4 regions of the Priestia sp. D51 genome follow, and region 3 is predicted to be linked to each of the others. Evidence: riboswitches for the same ligand, from Rfam matches in the RefSeq annotation. Region 3 holds a riboswitch; each other region holds the start of a gene.
What was found. A riboswitch is a leader RNA that binds a small molecule or an ion and turns the genes downstream of it on or off. The one in region 3 is predicted to bind cyclic di-AMP.
Positions count from the first base shown of each region.

Region 1: another riboswitch for cyclic di-AMP. It lies ahead of ACNHOZ_RS27925 (cation:dicarboxylate symporter family transporter); the one in region 3 lies ahead of ACNHOZ_RS04145 (APC family permease).
Region 2: another riboswitch for cyclic di-AMP. It lies ahead of kdpF (K(+)-transporting ATPase subunit F); the one in region 3 lies ahead of ACNHOZ_RS04145 (APC family permease).
Region 4: another riboswitch for cyclic di-AMP. It lies ahead of ACNHOZ_RS05120 (potassium channel family protein); the one in region 3 lies ahead of ACNHOZ_RS04145 (APC family permease).

Region 1 is NZ_JBLTIR010000019.1:17,334-22,065, forward strand. Features, by position in the region: gene ACNHOZ_RS27915 (DedA family protein) at 1-592, opposite strand, end outside; gene ytvI (sporulation integral membrane protein YtvI) at 753-1,784, opposite strand; gene ACNHOZ_RS27925 (cation:dicarboxylate symporter family transporter) at 1,998-3,257, opposite strand; cyclic di-AMP (ydaO/yuaA leader) riboswitch at 3,364-3,503, opposite strand; gene ACNHOZ_RS27930 (undecaprenyl-diphosphate phosphatase) at 3,777-4,601, opposite strand.
Region 2 is NZ_JBLTIR010000002.1:574,626-579,357, reverse strand. Features, by position in the region: gene ACNHOZ_RS09560 (putative quinol monooxygenase) at 1-277, opposite strand, end outside; gene ACNHOZ_RS09555 (ArsR/SmtB family transcription factor) at 482-796, shown strand; gene ACNHOZ_RS09550 (CHY zinc finger protein) at 816-1,151, opposite strand; gene ACNHOZ_RS09545 (undecaprenyldiphospho-muramoylpentapeptide beta-N-acetylglucosaminyltransferase) at 1,329-2,396, shown strand; cyclic di-AMP (ydaO/yuaA leader) riboswitch at 2,597-2,739, shown strand; gene ACNHOZ_RS09540 (hypothetical protein) at 2,812-2,949, shown strand; cyclic di-AMP (ydaO/yuaA leader) riboswitch at 2,965-3,105, shown strand; gene kdpF (K(+)-transporting ATPase subunit F) at 3,403-3,483, shown strand; gene kdpA (potassium-transporting ATPase subunit KdpA) at 3,508-4,732, shown strand, end outside.
Region 3 is NZ_JBLTIR010000001.1:794,267-798,998, reverse strand. Features, by position in the region: gene ACNHOZ_RS04145 (APC family permease) at 1-1,399, opposite strand, end outside; cyclic di-AMP (ydaO/yuaA leader) riboswitch at 1,562-1,703, opposite strand; gene ACNHOZ_RS04140 (N-acetylmuramoyl-L-alanine amidase) at 1,895-2,947, opposite strand; gene glnA (type I glutamate--ammonia ligase) at 3,807-4,732, opposite strand, start outside.
Region 4 is NZ_JBLTIR010000001.1:983,211-987,942, reverse strand. Features, by position in the region: gene ACNHOZ_RS05125 (TrkH family potassium uptake protein) at 1-1,177, opposite strand, end outside; gene ACNHOZ_RS05120 (potassium channel family protein) at 1,181-1,840, opposite strand; cyclic di-AMP (ydaO/yuaA leader) riboswitch at 1,965-2,109, opposite strand; gene ACNHOZ_RS05115 (carboxymuconolactone decarboxylase family protein) at 2,225-2,683, opposite strand; gene ACNHOZ_RS05110 (Lrp/AsnC family transcriptional regulator) at 2,804-3,259, shown strand; gene ACNHOZ_RS05105 (peptidyl-prolyl cis-trans isomerase) at 3,548-4,450, opposite strand; gene ACNHOZ_RS05100 (S1C family serine protease) at 4,447-4,732, opposite strand, start outside.

The sequences.
Region 1 (4,732 bases), on a different contig from region 3:
CTTGTTTATTCCGCACATATTTAATGATAAAAAATAACGCAATTAAAACAACAATTCCGATTCCAATAGGCTGCATGTATTGAGATACAATCGGACCCACCTCTTTCCACTTAGGTCCTAACTTATATCCTAAATATACGTAAATAGCCGTTACTGGAAGCATCGCAACAAATGTGTAAATAGAAAACAGCCATACATTCATTTTTGCCATCCCGCATGGAAAAGAGATAGCCGTACGCACTCCTGGAATAAACCGTCCAAAAAAAGCGACCCCGCTGCCGTACTTATTAAAAAAGCGATCGGCAGCGTCAATTTCTTTTTCTTTCACCAAAAAATATTTTCCATATTTTAAAACTAGCGGTCGTCCACCGTAACGTCCCAGTGCATAAAGAGTCAACGGTCCACACACACCGCCTACTGTACCTGCAAGGATAGCCAGATACAAGTTCATATCACCTTGGTACACCCAATACCCTACTAAAGGTAAAACAAGCTCTGCGGGGACAAACTCAAACGTTAATGCTAAAATTACGCCAAAATAAGAGAGCTGTTTTAGCGCTTCAATTAAAGAAAGTAAAACCGACTCTAACAAAAATTCTCCTCCTCATGTCATTAAATCTAAGACTGCAAAACTATAATTTAGCCGATTGATAGATAAAAACCAACGCGACATAGTTTTTTCCTTTCCCTCTTTACGTATGACGTACTACAAAAGTTTCAATAAAAAAAAGCGCTAGTTTTATCCAGCGCTTTTATAGTTTAAAGTTAATTTGAATAATACCTACTTTACGAAGAGCATCGTATAAAATAACTAAAGCCGGTCCTAAAAACAACCCGACAAAACCTAAAAGTTTAAATCCAATGTACAAACTAACTAATGCAGCCAAAGGTGAAATACCCATATTTGTAGAAAATACTTTTGGTTCTACTACACGTCTTACTACCGTAATGACTCCAAATAGAATAAATAAGCCGATTGCTAATGAGTCATGTCCTTGAGTAAGAGCAAAAATCCCCCATGGAACGAGCACCGAGCCTGTCCCAAGGATTGGTAAGATATCGACAATTACAATTAATAAACTAAGCAGCGCGGTATACGGAACATCTAATAGCCAAAGCCCTACATAAGCCATTACAAACGTCATGACACTTAAAATAATTTGTGCCTTAATAAAACCAACCCCCGCTTGGATAAGCTGAGTGATGACAACTTGTAGCTTATATTTCGTTTCTTCTGTTAAGAAAGACTTAATTTTATTTTTAATAGCAGGCAGCTCAAGGCTGATAAATACAAGCGCTACTAAATAAATAAGAAACTCTAGTAGAAACCCAGGAACAGTAGCAGCAAAGCTAATGATGATTTCCACGGTACTTTTTAATAGAGAATCTAATGAATTTACGGTTTTTTCAAGCGTGCGCTCGATAGAAGAAATCACTTCTGTAGGAAGAGCGTTTGAATAGTATTTCCACTTAATAATAGTTGGATAAATCGCGGTTTCATAGATTTCTTTTACAAATGAAGGCGCTATCTTTGAAAGAGCAACCACTTGCGTAACGATTGTCCGAACAATAAAAAACCCAATAAGTATGAGCGAAACAACATATAAAATGAAGGTCATAAGCACTGCGTAGACTCTCTTCATTTTAAAAGATTGATGCAATTTTTGAACAATACCCTCAAGCGCTAATGCTGTTAATAAAGCAAACACAATCGGTAAACTGTAAGGGATTAAAAAACATACGATTACTATCGAGGCGATGACCCATATTCGCTTTTTCCACATACTCTACTATCCCCCAACTAGCTAAGCTATCTCTATATTTATTGATAAAGAAAGGAACCAGTGACTGCTTTTATGTAAGAATAAAATTTGGATATATTTATACCTGATGTTACATATTATAGGGTCAATTTCCATAATAATAAAGGAATTATTATGAAAAAAGCTACTTATTCTAATTTTTTGAATAGAATAAGTAGCTTTTTAATTTATAAATTAGCCGGCTCTCATGACCTCTGTACCTTTTTTAGGGTCAAATTTGCCTTCAGATTTAGACATCACAATTGCTGCTAGTGTGTTTCCTACTAAGTTAACAACCGTACGTGCCATATCCATGATTCTGTCTACTCCCGCAATGAAGGCTAATCCTTCTGCCGGAACGCCGATTGTTCCAAGAGTAGCCAGTAATACAACAAATGATGTTCCTGGCACCGCAGCCATTCCTTTAGATGTAACCATCAATACCAGAATGAGCGTCAGCTGTTGAACGATCGTTAAATCAATACCATACACTTGCGCTAAGAATAAAGCTGCAATCGCTTGATAGAGAACAGAACCATCTAGGTTAAATGTATAACCAATTGGTACAACGAACGATACAATAGCTTTTGGACAGCCCATCTTTTCAAGCTTTTCCATAATACGCGGAAGAACTGTCTCAGAACTAGATGTACTGTATGCTAACAACAGTTCATCTTTCATATAGCGGAATAAGTGGAAAATGTTAATTCCTGCCCATTTCGCAATTCCTCCTAATACAACAAGTAGGAAGAAAATTAACGCTAAGTAAACTAAGATAACAAGCTTTCCTAATGAAAGGAGTGACTCTAAACCGAATTTCGAAACTGTGACACCAATTAAAGCAAATACTCCAATCGGAGCCACTTTCATTACTAGGTTTACCACGTGAAACATTGCGTGAGAAACGCCGTCAAAGAATTGAACAACAGGCTTTCCTCTTTCTCCAATTGCCGCTACTCCAAGTGCGAACAATACTGTAAAGAAGATAATTGCTAGCATGTCCCCTTCAACAATTGACTGGAAAAAGTTTGTCGGAACAATGTGTAAGAACGTTTCAGCCACTGACTTTCCTTCTTGCTGTTTGGATGTTTCAACGTATTGTGAAATATCACTCTTCTGTGCTGAATGAATGTCTACACCTTGCCCTGGATGAAAAATATTAGCAACCAATACACCGATTATAATTGCAAAAGTCGTAATAATTTCAAAATAGAGAATGGTTTTAACGCCGAGCTTTCCGACCTGTTTACCGCTACCTGCTCCTGCAACTCCAACGACTAAGCTTGAGATAACAATTGGAATAACAATCATCTTAATTAATCTTAAAAATAGGTCTCCCAGCGGCTGTAGGTATGTTACTACACGCGGATCGTTAAACCAAATTACTCCTACAAGAACACCGAGGATTAAACCGGTAAAAATCTGCGTAGCCAAACCAAAACGAATTTTTTTCATAGATGTACCTCCCCAAAGATGTATGACATTTGTATATACTTTTCTGAAAAAACAAAAAAAGACTATTCTTAAGAAAGAACAGCCTTTTACTTACGCTATTTTGGGCTCTTTCTCTCAATAAAGCAAACGAGGTTAACTGTCGGATTCGGAATTGAGAGTTTCCTACCTTTTGTAAGGATTCACCCCAAGGCAGCTTTACTGCCGATAATGATTCCCCCGCTCTATACGATTAAGCTTATTATTCAATTTTTATAAAATTAAAACGATCTATACGTTGTCATACGTTTTTTACAGTCAATAAAACTAAACAGAAGTCTTACTTTTACTTAACTTTATACTGCACAAATATTAATTTACTATTTTTCGACACGTTTTGTCAATACCCATGTTTATAAAACGCTTTCAAAAGACAATAATATATATTTATGCAAAAAAGCTATTGCAATGTTGCAATAGCTTTTTCTTGCTTTTTAAGTCTTTATCAGAAGTTTAAATGGCTATAAAATACGCTTATTTATTTTATAAAAATACAAAATATAGAATAGCCGCTAAGACAATTCGATAAATGGCAAACGGAACTAATTTAATGCGGTTGATTAATTTTAAGAAAAAGCGAATCGATATAAGCGCAAAAATAAAGGCGCTGATAAAACCAGCAATAAAAAACGGTAGTGCATCTGATGTGAAATATTTCCAGTTTTTAACCAATGAAAGTCCACTTGCTCCTGCCATAATTGGCACTGCCATAATAAATGTAAAATCTGCGGCTGCCTTATGGCTCATTCCAAGAAGAACCCCTCCTGAAATCGTTGAGCCTGAACGAGAAAAACCTGGCCAAAGAGCAATACATTGAAACAGTCCTATACCTAGTGCTTGTCCATAAGACATTTGGTCCACCGTCTCTACACGCGGACGTTTAGGTCCAAACAAATCTGCTAGAATCATTAATACAGCTCCGACCACTAAGCCAATTAGCACCGTATTTAAAGAAAACAAATGTTCATCAATGTAATCATCAAACAAAAGGCCTAACACTCCTGCGGGTAACAAACCAACAATTACCTGCATTAAATTTAAGCGATTTGTCGGTCCAATTGCAGCAGCTGGTTTCTTTCCTAATCCTAATAAATTAATAAAACGATCTTTAAAAATAACAACTACTGCTAAGATCGACCCTAGCTGAATAACAATCTTAAATGTATTAGCTACTGGAGATGAAAATAATTCTTTTGAATTTAACCACAGGTCATCCACAATAATCATATGCCCAGTTGACGAAACGGGAGCAAACTCTGTTAAACCTTCTACAATCCCTAAAATGATTGCTACAATAATTTCCCACATAAAGCTATGTACCTTGCCTTTCTTTCAAATTAATAAGCTTATCGCTTCGTTTTACATGCTCAACTATTTTCCTATTTTGACACTTGCTTTTTTATCATAATTGTTAAAACTATGAAATACAATGTGTATTT
Region 2 (4,732 bases), on a different contig from region 3:
GTAATGTTTTTACATCTAAAGGTGCTACAAGTACGCCAGTTTGAGCAAATGCTACAAAACTTTGGAAATGAGCTGATTTATTGTGTGCTTGAATTGCTTCTTCGCTTTTCCACTCTTCAATCATCATAAATGTGTTAGGTGTAAAAGCATCTTCAAATAGTTGATAGTTGCTGTTTCCTTCTTCTTGTAAAGAATGCTTAATTAGTTCTTGTACGTTTTCTAAAAATTCTTCTCTTTTTGCTGGGTTAACTTTCATTGAAGCTTGTAAATGAATCATGGGTGATTCCTCCTTTAATAATGATGGTGCTTTATATTATTTGTTTTGTTTTTAATCTTTCATTCAATTTACGATTAAAATGAAGATAAGTTCGAATATCATCGAACAATGAAACTATAACACCGATTAAATAACAGTGCAAGGAATTTAGTTCGAAAGTTATCGAACATTGATACACAAAAGAAGCTGTGTTATATTTTAAGCATGAGAAAACCTTATCAACCACCGAAATCTGAAATTAAATTAACGCCTATTTTACATGCATTGAGTGATCCTAACCGGCTGCGAATTGTACAGTGTTTAGCGACAAGAAAGGAGCAGACCTGTTCGTATTATCAAAAATTAAATGTATCAAAATCAACGCTATCACATCATATTAAAGTACTTCGCGAAGCTGGAATTATTAAACTACGTATAGAAGGTACGCAGCACTATTATTCCTTGCGTTTAGAAGAACTTGAGGAACTGTTCCCAGGTCTGCTTCCTTCCATTATAAATATAGATGAGCAATTATTTTAAAAGCTGAACGATGTTTTGTTCAGCTTTTTTGTTCAAAATAAATGTGTCCATGCAGGCTGCATCCAGGATTAAAAGAAGAACGACAGTGAGGGCAAGTCGAGTTACAGGTTAAGTATTCATTAATTGAGAGCTCATGTTTACATACTCCGCAAAGAATAGCTTTTTCATTAAACATAGATTTTGGCCATCTTTTAATGTCGTGATCCGCATGTGCGTTATGACATTGATAGCATGGATAATATGTATGACAGCAATAAAATTTTATTGCAATAATATCTTTATCCGTATGATAGTGCGTACAGCGCGTTTCGGAATCCACTGTGTCACCTTTTACTGCAGGTACAGATTTGTTCATTATCATCACTCCTTATGAAAAGTATAGCATGCTTTTATACGCCTTATCATACATATGTAAAAAGAAAAATGCTATAATAAAACCATCGTTTTACATGTCAGATTGCATGCTAAAAAGATCAGATAAAAATTGATGTCAAAACAGATCGATTAAGTGAAGTAAAGAGAGGAAGAAAAAATGAGTAAGCAAGTTATCGTTTTTACCGGAGGCGGAACAGCTGGACACGTAACACCAAACATTGCCATCATGAAAGAATTAGACAGTGAAAAATGGGATATCCATTATGTCGGTTCTCACAATGGTATTGAGAAAGAATTAATTACAAAATTAAACGTTCCATATCATGCGATTTCAAGCGGGAAGCTGCGTCGATACGTAGATATGGAAAATGTAAAAGATGTATTTCGAGTAGCAAAAGGGGTTGGCGATGCACGTCGCGTGCTGAAAAAGTTAAAGCCTTCTCTTGTTTTTTCAAAAGGCGGTTTCGTCACAGTTCCTGTGGTAATGGCTGCTAAATCTTTAAACATTCCCGTGTTCATTCATGAAAGTGATTTAACACCGGGACTGGCAAATAAAATTGCGCAGAAATTTGCCACTAAAATTTTCACTTCTTTTGATGAAGCCGCAAACTACTTTCCAAAAGAAAAAGTGCAGGTTGTTGGTTCACCTATTCGAAAAGAGCTATTTAGCGGAAGCGCAGCGAACGGGGAAAGCTGGCTTCGCTTTTATGATAAGCGCCCCATTTTAACGATTATGGGCGGAAGTTTAGGAGCGCGCCGTATTAATGAAATCGTTCGAGAGTCTTTGCCTGAACTGCAAAAGAAATTCCAAATTGTACACCTTTGCGGAAAAGGCAATATTGATACAAGCCTTGAAAAAGAGTCAGGATACCGTCAGTTAGAATACGTAAACGAACAGCTTCCAGATGTTCTAGCGGCAACTGATTATGTGATTACACGCGGCGGATCAAATGCCATATTTGAGTTTTTAGCTCTTCATAAACCGATGATGATTATTCCTTTATCAAAAGCACAGAGTCGCGGAGATCAAATTTTAAATGCACAATCCTTTAAGAAAAAAGGCTACTGTATGGTTGTAGAAGAAGAGCAGTTAACAAAAGAACTGTTTTTGCGTGAAGTAAATGAGCTTCAGCAGCAGGCAAGTACGATGAAGCGTACAATGCGTGAAGCAACAAAAACGGATGCTATTTCAATTCTTGTAAATGAAATTGAGAAAATGAGCTAAAAAAGAGGCTGAAACAGACGTATGTTAGCCAAAGTGAAAAACGAACCATTGATCAAGGTATTTGATTAGTGGTTCGTTTTTTTTTGAATCTATTATTTTAAAATAATGAATAAACATAGAAAAATAAAGCTTTTAAAATTTCAAAAAATGTTGTTGACAGTAAATTTTAACAGGAGTAAGATTACTCTCATGAAACGTTCCACTGTGAAACGCTGAGTCTTTTCTGAAAGAGAAGGAAAGAGCGGAGGACCCAATTATCAGGGGTGAATCTCTTAATTGAGTAGGGTTACTTTCTTGACCCGAACCCGTCAGCTAACTTCGTAAGCGTTAAGAGAGAGGATGGTGTAATCGTGGTCGTTTTCTATAACAGCGGATAGTACGCTCCTTTCAAAATATAGGTGAAAGGAGCGTCAGGATGCATTTATCTAAGCAAATGATTCAAATGATTGAATATCGGGCCATGTGCGATCAGCAATCTTTTGATCTAGCAAACCGCTATTTGTCTACGTTAGTTAATCAAAGTTTTAAACGCAGCAGTAAAAACTATTATTAAGTCTAAAAATTAAATAACAAAGATACGCTTAATCAATTATGAGCGGGGGACCCAATATTTTGTACGTATGTACTAGGGGTGAATCTCTTAACTGAGTAGGGTTACTTCCATAACCCGAATCCGACAGCTAACTCCGTAAGCGTTTTGGGAGTAAAAAATTCGTGTCAATCACGGCTTATTTGTCGTGCATTAAACCGCGGAAGAGAACTCTCTTCTGCGGTTTTTTAGTGGAAAAAAATAGCATCACGTCTCGCCTTTAGCTTTCTTGGACGTGATGGTTTATGTAAAGCAATAGTTACTAAGCTTAGAAGCTATCATTTTTGTTAGGAAACAGTTAGGAGGGAGCAACTTGGATATGATCATGCTTGGAACGCTTGCCATATTAACAGCTGCTATGTACGGAATTATTTGCTGGTCGTCTCATGTAGTAGACGAAAGAGAGGAGAAGTGAACATGTCGTTCATTTTGTTAGGTATTTCAGTTCTCGTTTTAATTTATTTAGTATATGTACTGTTAAATCCAGAACAATTTTAATAAGCGGAGGAATAAAACGTGGGGATTTTTCTACTATCAGTTGCGCTGCTGCTTGTTTTTGTAGCGCTTATTGCAAAGCGCGTAGGTATTTATATAGCGAATGTGTTTTCAAACGACAAAAACACTAGCTTGGTAGGAAAGATAGAAACAGTTATGTTTAAAGCAGCAGGAATTAAAGGGCTTAATCAGACGTGGAAGCAATATGCATTTGCTCTTGTTTTGGCGAATACGTTTATGATTTTTGTGGTGTACCTTATCTTCCGGTTTCAAGGGGTACTGCCGTTTAACCCAAGCCACATCAAAGGAATGGATCCGGCACTTGCTTTTAACACGGCCATTAGTTTTATGACAAATACGAACTTGCAGCACTACAGCGGCGAATCAGGTTTGTCCTATTTCTCGCAAATGGCAGCCGTTGTATTTATGATGTTTGCAGCACCAGCAACGGCACTTGCAGTAGCAATCGCTTTTATTCGCGGGCTAGCAGGGAAGGAAATGGGAAACTTTTTTGTTGATTTTGTAAAGTCAATTACGCGTATTTTACTTCCTATCGCTTTTATAACAGGCATTTTATTTGCGTTTTTAGGTGTCCCTCAAACGTTAAGCGGGACTGTGACTGCCCATACATTAGAAGGAGCAACGCAGCAAATAGCAAGGGGACCAGTTGCTTCTTTTCTTTCAATCAAAGAGCTAGGAAACAACGGAGGGGGATTTTTTGGTGTCAATTCAGCTCATCCATTTGAAAATCCTAACGCGTTGAGCAATGTATTACAAATCGTCCTTATGCTGTTATTGCCAACAGCACTTCCTTTCACATACGGAAAAATGATCGGACAGCGTAAGCAAGGCCGCATCTTGTTTGTAGCGATGAGTATGCTGTTTATCGTTATTTTAAGCACAGCGTTTGTAACAGAGTGGGGAGGCAATCCAAGACTTGGTGCTTTTCATTTAAATGAAGCGAACGGTTATATGGAAGGGAAAGAAGTCCGTTTTGGTGTCGGCATGTCGACGCTTTACGCCATCGTGACGACAGCAAGTGAAACAGGTGCAGTCAACACCATGCACGATACCCTGACGCCTCTTACCGGGTTATTAACGCTTGGAAATATGATGTTAAATACCGTATTTGGCGGTGTCGGAGCAGGATTTATGAATGTTATGATGTACGTCATCATTGCCGTATTTTTATCAGGTTTAATGGTTGGAAGAACACCAGAATACGTAGGTAAAAAAATTGAAGGAAAAGAAA
Region 3 (4,732 bases):
CTCCTTGCTTAATACGAAGCTGCTCTCCTACCGCTTCATAATGCGTATGAATGCGATGAAAAATATAAACGATAACCGGTAAGAAAACGAGCACGGACCATACTTGTGAAAACTTCGTTGTAAACAAAATGATTAGCACCGTTAAGGTAATGAGGGCACCAATTAAGTTAATGGTTAGCTTTCCTTGCCAGCCGGCCGGCTTTTCTCTAAGCCATTTGACAATCATGCCTGTTTGAGAAAGCGTAAATGGAATGAACACTCCAACTGCATAAAGAGGAATTAATTGTTCCGTCGCTCCTTTAAAAGCGACAAGTAAGACAATAGAAGCAATTCCAAGGGTCACAATTCCATTTGAATAGCCTAGTCGATCGCCGCGAATTTGAAACATTCTTGGCATGTATTTATCAGACGATAAGTTTACGGCAAGCAAAGGGAAAGCTGAAAAACCTGTATTCGCCGCTAGCACTAAAATCAGAGCTGTGGTGCCTTGAATAAAATAATAAAACCCATTTCGTCCAAATACACTCGATGCAATTTGTGATACAACCGTTTCATCTGCTTTTGGAGAAATGCCAAGCCAATAAGCTAAAAACGTGATGCCAGAAAATAAAACGGCTAAAATACCGCCCATCAGCATTAATGTATGAACAGCATTTTTTGCACCTGGATCTTTAAAGTTAGGCACTGCATTCGAAATAGCTTCTACACCAGTCAATGCCGAACAGCCTGATGAAAAAGCTTTTAATAATAAAAACAAACTAATACCTGGCACCACGGTACCGAGAGATGTATGAAGCTCAGGTGAAACTTGACCTGTCACTATTTTGAAGAAGCCCACCGCTATTAACAAAATAAGAGCAATCACAAATAAATAAACCGGATAAGCTAAGACAGAAGCGGATTCTGTTACACCTCGTAAATTTAAAACCGTAATAAAAATCACCAGCAAACACGCAATTACTACGTTATAGTGATGCAGCGTTGGAAAAGCCGAAGTTAAAGCATCGGTTCCTGCTGAAACACTCACGGCAACTGTTAAAATATAATCTACTAACAGTGATCCCCCAGCGATAAGTCCAGGATTTTCTCCTAAATTGGTTTTCGAAACAATATAAGCTCCTCCGCCTTGCGGATACGCATAAATAATTTGACGATATGAAAGAATTAAAGCCGTCAGCAGCACCAATACCCCAATCGCAATTGGAATCGAATACCAATAGGCAAGCACGCCCACTGTTGCAAGGACAATCAAAATCTGTTCTGTTCCATAAGCCACTGAAGATAAGGCATCTGATGATAAAATAGCCAGCGCTTTAAGCTTACTAAGCTTTTGATCGCCTAACTCTTTTGTTTTGAGCGGCTTTCCAATCAATAATCTCTTGAGAACTGAATAGTTCACGTAATTTCCCTCCGATGATTGCTTAGCTACTATTCACTGTTCGTTGCTAAGCTCCGTTACAAGTTCATGAATAAGTGATATTATCCCTAAAAAATACCTTTTTATGTTAAAAAAGCGCACAAAAAAAACACTAAGGGTTCTCAGCGTTTTTACACAGCTTAAACCTCCTCTCCAAAACGCTTATGGGGTTAGCTGTCGGATTCGGGCTATGAGAGTAGCCCTACCTTTTAAAAAAGGATTCACCCCAAGTGACAATGCACAAATTTGGGTCCCCCACTTCTGACGAATTAAGCGATAACAGGTCAATATAATTTTCGGTTAAAGAGTATGATCGATAACATGTTTCTTTCATAACTATCCTTTGTTCTTAGATAATATACTCCCGTACAAATGGTTTGTAAAGCATTATTTTACGTAAACGATAAAATAGTACTTAAGGCGCTTTTAAGGGGAAAACAAAAGGCCTTCTGCCTGCTTACAGAAGACCTGCTTTCTTTAACTTTTTGCTTTTAAAACGGCTGCTAGCTTGTTTTTCGTTTGAGGACCATAAATGCCATCTACATCATAAGGAAGATACACAAGTTGAAAACGTCTGACTGCATCTTTCGTTTGTACTCCATATATTCCGTCTACTGACCCTACTTTAAAATTAACCGCGTTTAATGCTCTTTGAAGCTGTTTCACTGCTTCTCCAGAATCGCCTTGTTTTAAAATTCCATTGGGAAGTGGATATTGTTCAGAAGGTGGAGTTGGTGACGGTGTTGGAGATGGGTTTGGTGAAGTTCCTGAAGGAATAACAATTGTTTTTCCAACCTTTAGGGTTAAAGGATCCGAAAGCCCTGTATTTGCTTCTTGAAGCTCCTGTACTGTTATGCCGTACTTCTGTGCAACACTGTACAGCGTATCTCCTTGCTTAATTGTATACGTTTTTTCACCTGGTTCAGAAGGTGATGGATTTGGTGTCGGTGTTGGAGATGGCGATGGATTTGGAACTGCACGACGAGGTAAATTTAAATATACGGCAATTCCTTTTGCATACGATTCACCCATGCTTTTTAAAAAAGCTTCATTTTGAAGAAGTGCTGCATCGGCGCTCCTATCAATAAAAGCTATTTCAGTTAATACTGCAGGCATATTTGTTAAGCGAAGCACCGCATAATTGGCCGATTTTCGTCCGCGATTCGGATGATTATACGACAGCAGCGTTGGCTGTACTTGCCCGTGCACAATCGATTGAAACGTTTTACTAGCATTGCTAGCGCTTCTATAAACATAATCTTCGTATCCTGTTCCTCCACCGGCATTTACGTGAATAGACATAAATGCATCTGCTCCCCACGAGTTAGCTTGAGAAGCTCGCTGAGATAACGATAAAAAAGTATCTGTGGTACGGGTGGTTTTAATCGTAAAGTCACTGTAAGTGCTATTTAAATAGCTTATTAAATATTGTTGAATTTTTAACACTAAGTTTTTTTCATACAGTCCGCTTGCTCCAACTGCTCCTGCATCTGCCCCACCATGTCCTGCATCAAGATAGATTTTTTTCATATTACTTGTCCCTCCTTATTGTTAACATATGCATGAGGGAAAAAAGTGCTACGTATACTAGCCTACTTAGTGAAAAATTACTAAAAAAGGAGATTGAGACATAACGAAATCACTTCAATCTAAAAACGAACAAATAGGATAAATGCGCTAGTATGGATGGCTTGTTACATCGCTGTTGAATTCCGTGCAAGGCTTCGCTTTCCGCGGGGGGGCTGGTGAGCCTCCAATCAACTGCTAGAAGCAACTAAATAGATGAAATCTACGTTTACCCTACCAATAAAAAAATCCGCACAATTCATCGTGCGGTTCCCTCCCCCCTAACATACTTTTGGTCCAAATTCTATTCTGGTTGATTAAAGTATAGATCAGGAGGGTCTATTATTTATAACGTTAGGACCTATTTAAAAAGCAGAACGCCTACAACAATGAGAATAATCCAAATTGGAATGCTTATCAATATCCCTATCACTAAACCTTTAAAGAAATTTCCTTCTTTCATTTTTATTACATTCCTCTCCAACAGTATTTTCTAACGATACTATGATTGGCTGAAAACTCTCTGAAGTTATACTGAAATACAGTGCAGAGTGAACACATAAACAATCTCACTATCTGTTATACACTACTTTTACTTATAGATTCAATGAGACAAAAAGCTCATCCTTTTTGATTCATGTAAACAAATTCTTTCTTGTATGTAACAAAACAATAAAAAAGCTCCCTGTAAATTATACGACAGGCAGCTTTTTTATAAACAAGCTATATTATTCAATTTACGTATGCAGAATGTTATTTATTCATTGTGAAAAACAAAAAAAGTCGGAGAGAACGTACAAACGATCTCTCCGACTTTTAAAAATTAATATTGGCTCATGTATTGGTCACGTTCCCAAGGATGAACTTGTGTACGGAACATATCCCACTCGATTTCTTTCGCTTCAACGAAGTGCTCTGCTAAGTGTTCACCTAATGCAGAAACCATCACTTCGTTTGATTGGAAGCTATCTAAAGCTTGAGCTAATGTTGCAGGTAAATCTACGATACCTTCTTCAACACGCTCTTCTTTTGTCATTACATAGATATTACGATCAATAGGTTTTGGAGCTTCAAGATTGTTCTTGATTCCATCTAAACCAGCTTTTAATAGAACAGCCATTGCTAAATATGGGTTAGCAGCTGGGTCTACGCTACGTACTTCAACACGAGTTCCTACGCCGCGAGAAGCTGGGATACGGATTAATGGGCTACGGTTGCGAGCAGACCATGCAACATAACAAGGAGCCTCATATCCAGGTACTAGACGCTTATAAGAGTTTACAGTAGGATTTGTTACTGCTGTAAAGCTGTGTGCGTGCTTGATGATACCTGCGATAAATTGACGAGCAGTATCACTTAGCTCTAGATTACCGTTCTCATCATAAAATGCGTTTTGGCCATCTTTGAATAATGAAACGTTACAGTGCATACCTGAACCGTTCACACCAAATAATGGTTTTGGCATAAATGTAGCATGTAAGCCATGTTTACGTGCAATTGTTTTTACAACAAGTTTGAACGTTTGGATATCATCACAAGCTTTTAATGCAGCAGCATATTTGAAGTCGATCTCGTGTTGTCCAGGAGCTACCTCATGGTGAGATGCTTCAATTTCAAAGCCCATTTCTTCAAGCTCTAATACGATGTCACGACGGCAGTTTTCACCAAGGTCAGTTGGCGCTAAGTCGAAGTAGCCACCTTTATCATTTAATTCTAATGTAGGTTCGCCTTTTTCGTCTAATTTGAATA
Region 4 (4,732 bases), 190 kb from region 3:
GAGTCGCTCCCATCGATAAACCTACTGTTCCAAACGCAGAAACAACTTCAAACATAATTTTTACGAACGGCAGGTTTTCCGAAATATTTAACAGGAAGATGGCCCCAAACACAAACATAATTGAAATCATCGTAATGGCTAGTGCCTTAAACACATGAAGAGGAAGAAGTCGTCTCTTTAGCAGCACAATATCTTCCCTGCTTCGTAAAAATGCCCATACAGAAAAGACAATCACCACAAACGTCGTGAGTTTGATACCCCCTCCTGTTGACGCACTCCCTGCACCAATGAACATCAATAAAACCATTAAAAACACCGTTGCGTCATGCAAATGAGCTAAATCAATTGTATTAAAGCCAGCGGTTCTTGTTGTTACCGCTTGAAAATAAGAAGCCCATACTTTGTCTCCTAATGATAAATTTCCGAGCGTATGCGAATTGCCGTACTCTAAGAAAAAAATAAAAAGCATGGCAATCACGTTAATGGCGAACGTGCTGATAATCATAATTTTTGAATGCAGCGTTAGTTTTTTATACGATTTTTTCACCCACATATCAGCAAGGACGGTAAACCCTAACCCACCAATAATAAAGAGAAAAGAAATCGTGATGTTAATAATAGGATCTCCTACATACTGAACTAAGTTATCAGACAGTAGTCCGAACCCTGCGTTATTAAAAGCCGAAATCGAATGAAACAAGCTAAAGAACAGCCCCTTAGACCATCCGAATTCCGGAATCCAGCGTATCGCTAAAAAGATCAGTGCAACAAACTCAATTAAAAATGAAAAGATGAACAACCTTTTAACTAGCAGCACAACTCCACCGACGCTCGTCTGATTTAATGCCTGCTGAACGAGCATACGCTCTTTAAATCCAATTTTTTTACCTAGCATCATAAAAATCAGCACGGCAAATGACATAATGCCAAGACCGCCTATTTGAATTAACAGCATAATAATCGTTTGACCGATGACGGTAAAACGCGTACCTGTATCTACGACGGCTAAGCCGGTCACTGTCATAGCGGAAGTAGATGTAAAAAGGGCGTCTACCCACCGGATTGGCTCAGTAGTAGAAAAAGGCATCATCAATAGAAGAGCACCAATAATAATTCCTCCGCCAAAAATGGAAACAAGAAGCTGCGGAGGAGTTAGTTTAATGATTTGTTTTTTCATGAGTTAAACTCCTTCTTCTTCAAAACGGTTTAAATCGCGATTATGTCCGATAACAATCAGCATATCTCCTTGTTCAATTATTTCATGCGCGGTAGGCGAAATCACCATTTCCCCGTCTTTTCGCTGAAAGCCGATAATATTGCAGCCGTACTTGGCACGGATATTTAAATCAAACAGCGTTTTATTATGAAGCTTTTTAGAAGCGACAATTTCGACAATACTATAATCCTTTGACAGTTCAATGTAATCAATGATTTTTTCTGACACCACGTGATGAGCAATCCGCTTCGCAATATCGCGCTCAGGGTGAATGACTTTGTCCGCTCCTATTTTCTCCAGCACTTTTTGATGATACATATTCACCGCTTTTACCCATACTTGCTTAACGCCCATATCTTTTAAAAGCATCGTTGCAAGCACGCTTGCTTCGATATCGTCTCCAAACGAAATAAGAGCATGATCAACGTTACGAATGCCTAGCCCTTTTAAGCTAGCTTCATCAATTGCGTTCGCTTGCACGACATATGTAGCTGAGTTGCTATATTTCTTTACTACCTCCTGATTGCGGTCGATAGCGAGCACATCCACATCCAAATTAGCAAACTCTTCAACCAAACTGCCTCCAAAACGACCTAATCCCAATACAGCAAACTGTTTTTTCATAATGTATTTATTCCTTTCTTCAACTGCTGTGTGTTCTCTTAGCTTATACTTTTTCTAAAAAATTACATGTTTTTCTTAAAAAAAGCGCAAAAAAACACAGGAAGGCTCCTGTGTTTTTTCACACTCTTCCCCCTCAAAACGCTTGCGAAGTTAGCTGTCGGGTTCGGGTTTTAAGAGTAACCCTACCTTTTTAAGGATTCACCCCGGAGCACAATATGTGCGTAAATAATGGGTCCTCCGCTCCGTAATGGATTAAGCGATTTTTATTCAAATGTCTATGATCTATTTTTTAGAATAATCGATTCGATTCATGATACGTTTCACTTCACGAAAGCTATCTTACTCCTGTGGATTTTGTCTGTCAAGATATTTTTAGGGAAGACATCACTTGCGCTGCAAACTGCAAAAATCATATAAATCTAAACTGACAATCAGTTTGTGAAATTGATCAAACAAATTAATAACAGCCAAAAGCTCTAATAGCTGCGTATCACTGTAAAATTTCTTTAATTGATCCATATCAGCATCCGTCAAATCCCTTGGACGCACTCGGTATACATCTATAAATCGAAACAGCAGTCGATCTTTTTCTTCCAGCTCTTTTTCTCTTAACACTTTTTGATTAAGCGTCTTATCGCCTACATATGACATGCTCATACACGTCTCACAGCCGTTAACACCTGCTAGATAAAGCCTGATTTTTTCCTTAGTCTCTCTTTTTACTATATCACTGTTCCAAAGCTTGTCGTATAGCTCATCATACAACCTTTTTACATCTGGAATTAAATTCAGTGCTTTTTCAAAATTTGTTCCCTCTTCGTTTGTTAACAAAACTCTTGCCATTTTTCACTCACTCCTTTTTAATTATTATAGTAAGAAAAATGGAGATTTCAGATAACAAATAAAACATATTATCTGCTGTTACTAATCAAATGAAACATTAATATGAAAGAAGGTTTTCAATTGAAAATTGATGAAATTGATTTATCGATTTTGCAGGCACTGCAGCAAAACAGCCGTCTTTCCTTAAGAGAGCTAGGAAAACAAATTAACCTGTCTCCTCCTTCAGTGGCAGAGCGAGTAAGACAGCTAGAGAGCTTTGGTATTATAAAAGGATATACAATCGATATTGATTATGAAAAGCTGCAGTTGCCCGTCTCGTGTTTTATTGAAGTAACCATGAAAAACGGAGAGCACGAGCGTTTTAAAAGATTTATTTCTCAGTATCCCTATGCTTTATTCTGTGAACGCATCGCCGGACAGGCTTGCTTCATTACAAAGCTTCAGCTTCCTCACCTGCACGTACTCGAGCAATTTATTAACGAAATTACACCTTATGCCAAAACGATTTCACACATCGCCCTTTCTCACGTGGAGATGTCTTCTGCATTATTGAGTCATTTAAAAGATGAAAAGTGATTGAAACATACGTTCACCGTACTAACGAAAAGATCCGAACGATTCATCGTTCGGATCTTCTTTCCACTAAACTACTTCTGTCCTAGCCTCTTTTATTCGTCCAAAAGCATAAAAAATAACCCTCCAAAGCTGGAGGGTATAAATTTTCCGAATAATGAAAGTTTTACAACTTCATTCTATCAGGTACCGACATTTCTGTCTACTTAAAAATGTAAAAGAGCTCTCTATTAACAGAAAGCTCTTTTACCTGCTTGTTTTTTGAAAACAATCAATCTATATAAAAGGGAACTACCTAAGGTTGAAAGTCACGTGAAACCTTGGCAGTTGATCCTGGATATACCGGTTGATATGATTCAAAACAAGTTCTTTCATCATTTCTTCTTTGACTTCTGATTCCGTTTTTTTATCTTTTTGTTTTAAAATAAGAATATAATAGACTTTACCCATTTTAATGGGCTTACTACACTCTCCGATGTGCTGTTTTTTTAAAACATCTATAAAAGAGGGAGATAGACTTGAAAGCTTTAGATTATCATCATTCTCTATTTTGCTGATGGTCTGGACATCAGCATATTTTTTTTGAACGTCTTGAAGCGATGTTCCTTTTTGCAGCTCAGCCGCAACGGTCTCGGCATCATGTAAAGTTGTAAAAGTTAGCTGCGAAAAAGATACGCGCGTTACATCATTCTCAATACGTGTATAGTAAGCGTCTAGTTCATCAGACGTAATTTGTTTACGGAAATATTCTTCTAATTTAAACTGATTTATTAACTGTTTAGTTACATCGCTAGAACGAATGTGCAAGACTTCATAGCCTTGTTTTCTTGTATCTTCGTCATATGAACGTTTGATTTGTTTCCACATATCCTCGACTTTTTTCTGTACCCTGTCACTTGTCTTTAGATGCGAAATTAAGATTTTTTGCATGACAAGCTGCCGCAACAACTCTTTGCGGTAGCTTGTATCATTTAGCGGAGCATCGGGATTTAAGAACCCTTCAACTGCTAAAAAACGATTGAATTCAGCTCCTGTCACCTTTCCTCCTTCATACGCTGCCACTTCTTTAGCAGAAGATAGCTGACTAATTTCTACAGAAGGAAACATCGTGTTTGAATGCTTCCCTCCGCAGCCTGTTAAAAATCCGAACGCTGTTAATACTGCTAGCAGCAGCTTTAACGGTGCTGAACTCATCCATTGTTATCCTGCTGCTCTGAAAGCTTCAGAGAAATAGTTTGTTTTTTTCCATTTCGGTACACGTCTAATTTTACCGTGTCTCCTACTTTGCGTTTTGTGTATAGATATTGACGTAAATCACTGGATGTTTTGACTTCATTTCCATCGATGGCAACAATCACGTCTTTTGATTGTAAACCAGCATCAGAAGCAGAAGAGAATGGTTCAACCGTCGTTACGACAACTCCTTCAGACGTATCGCTTGTTAGGCCTAGCTGATCTTGTTTTGTTGCAGCTGAA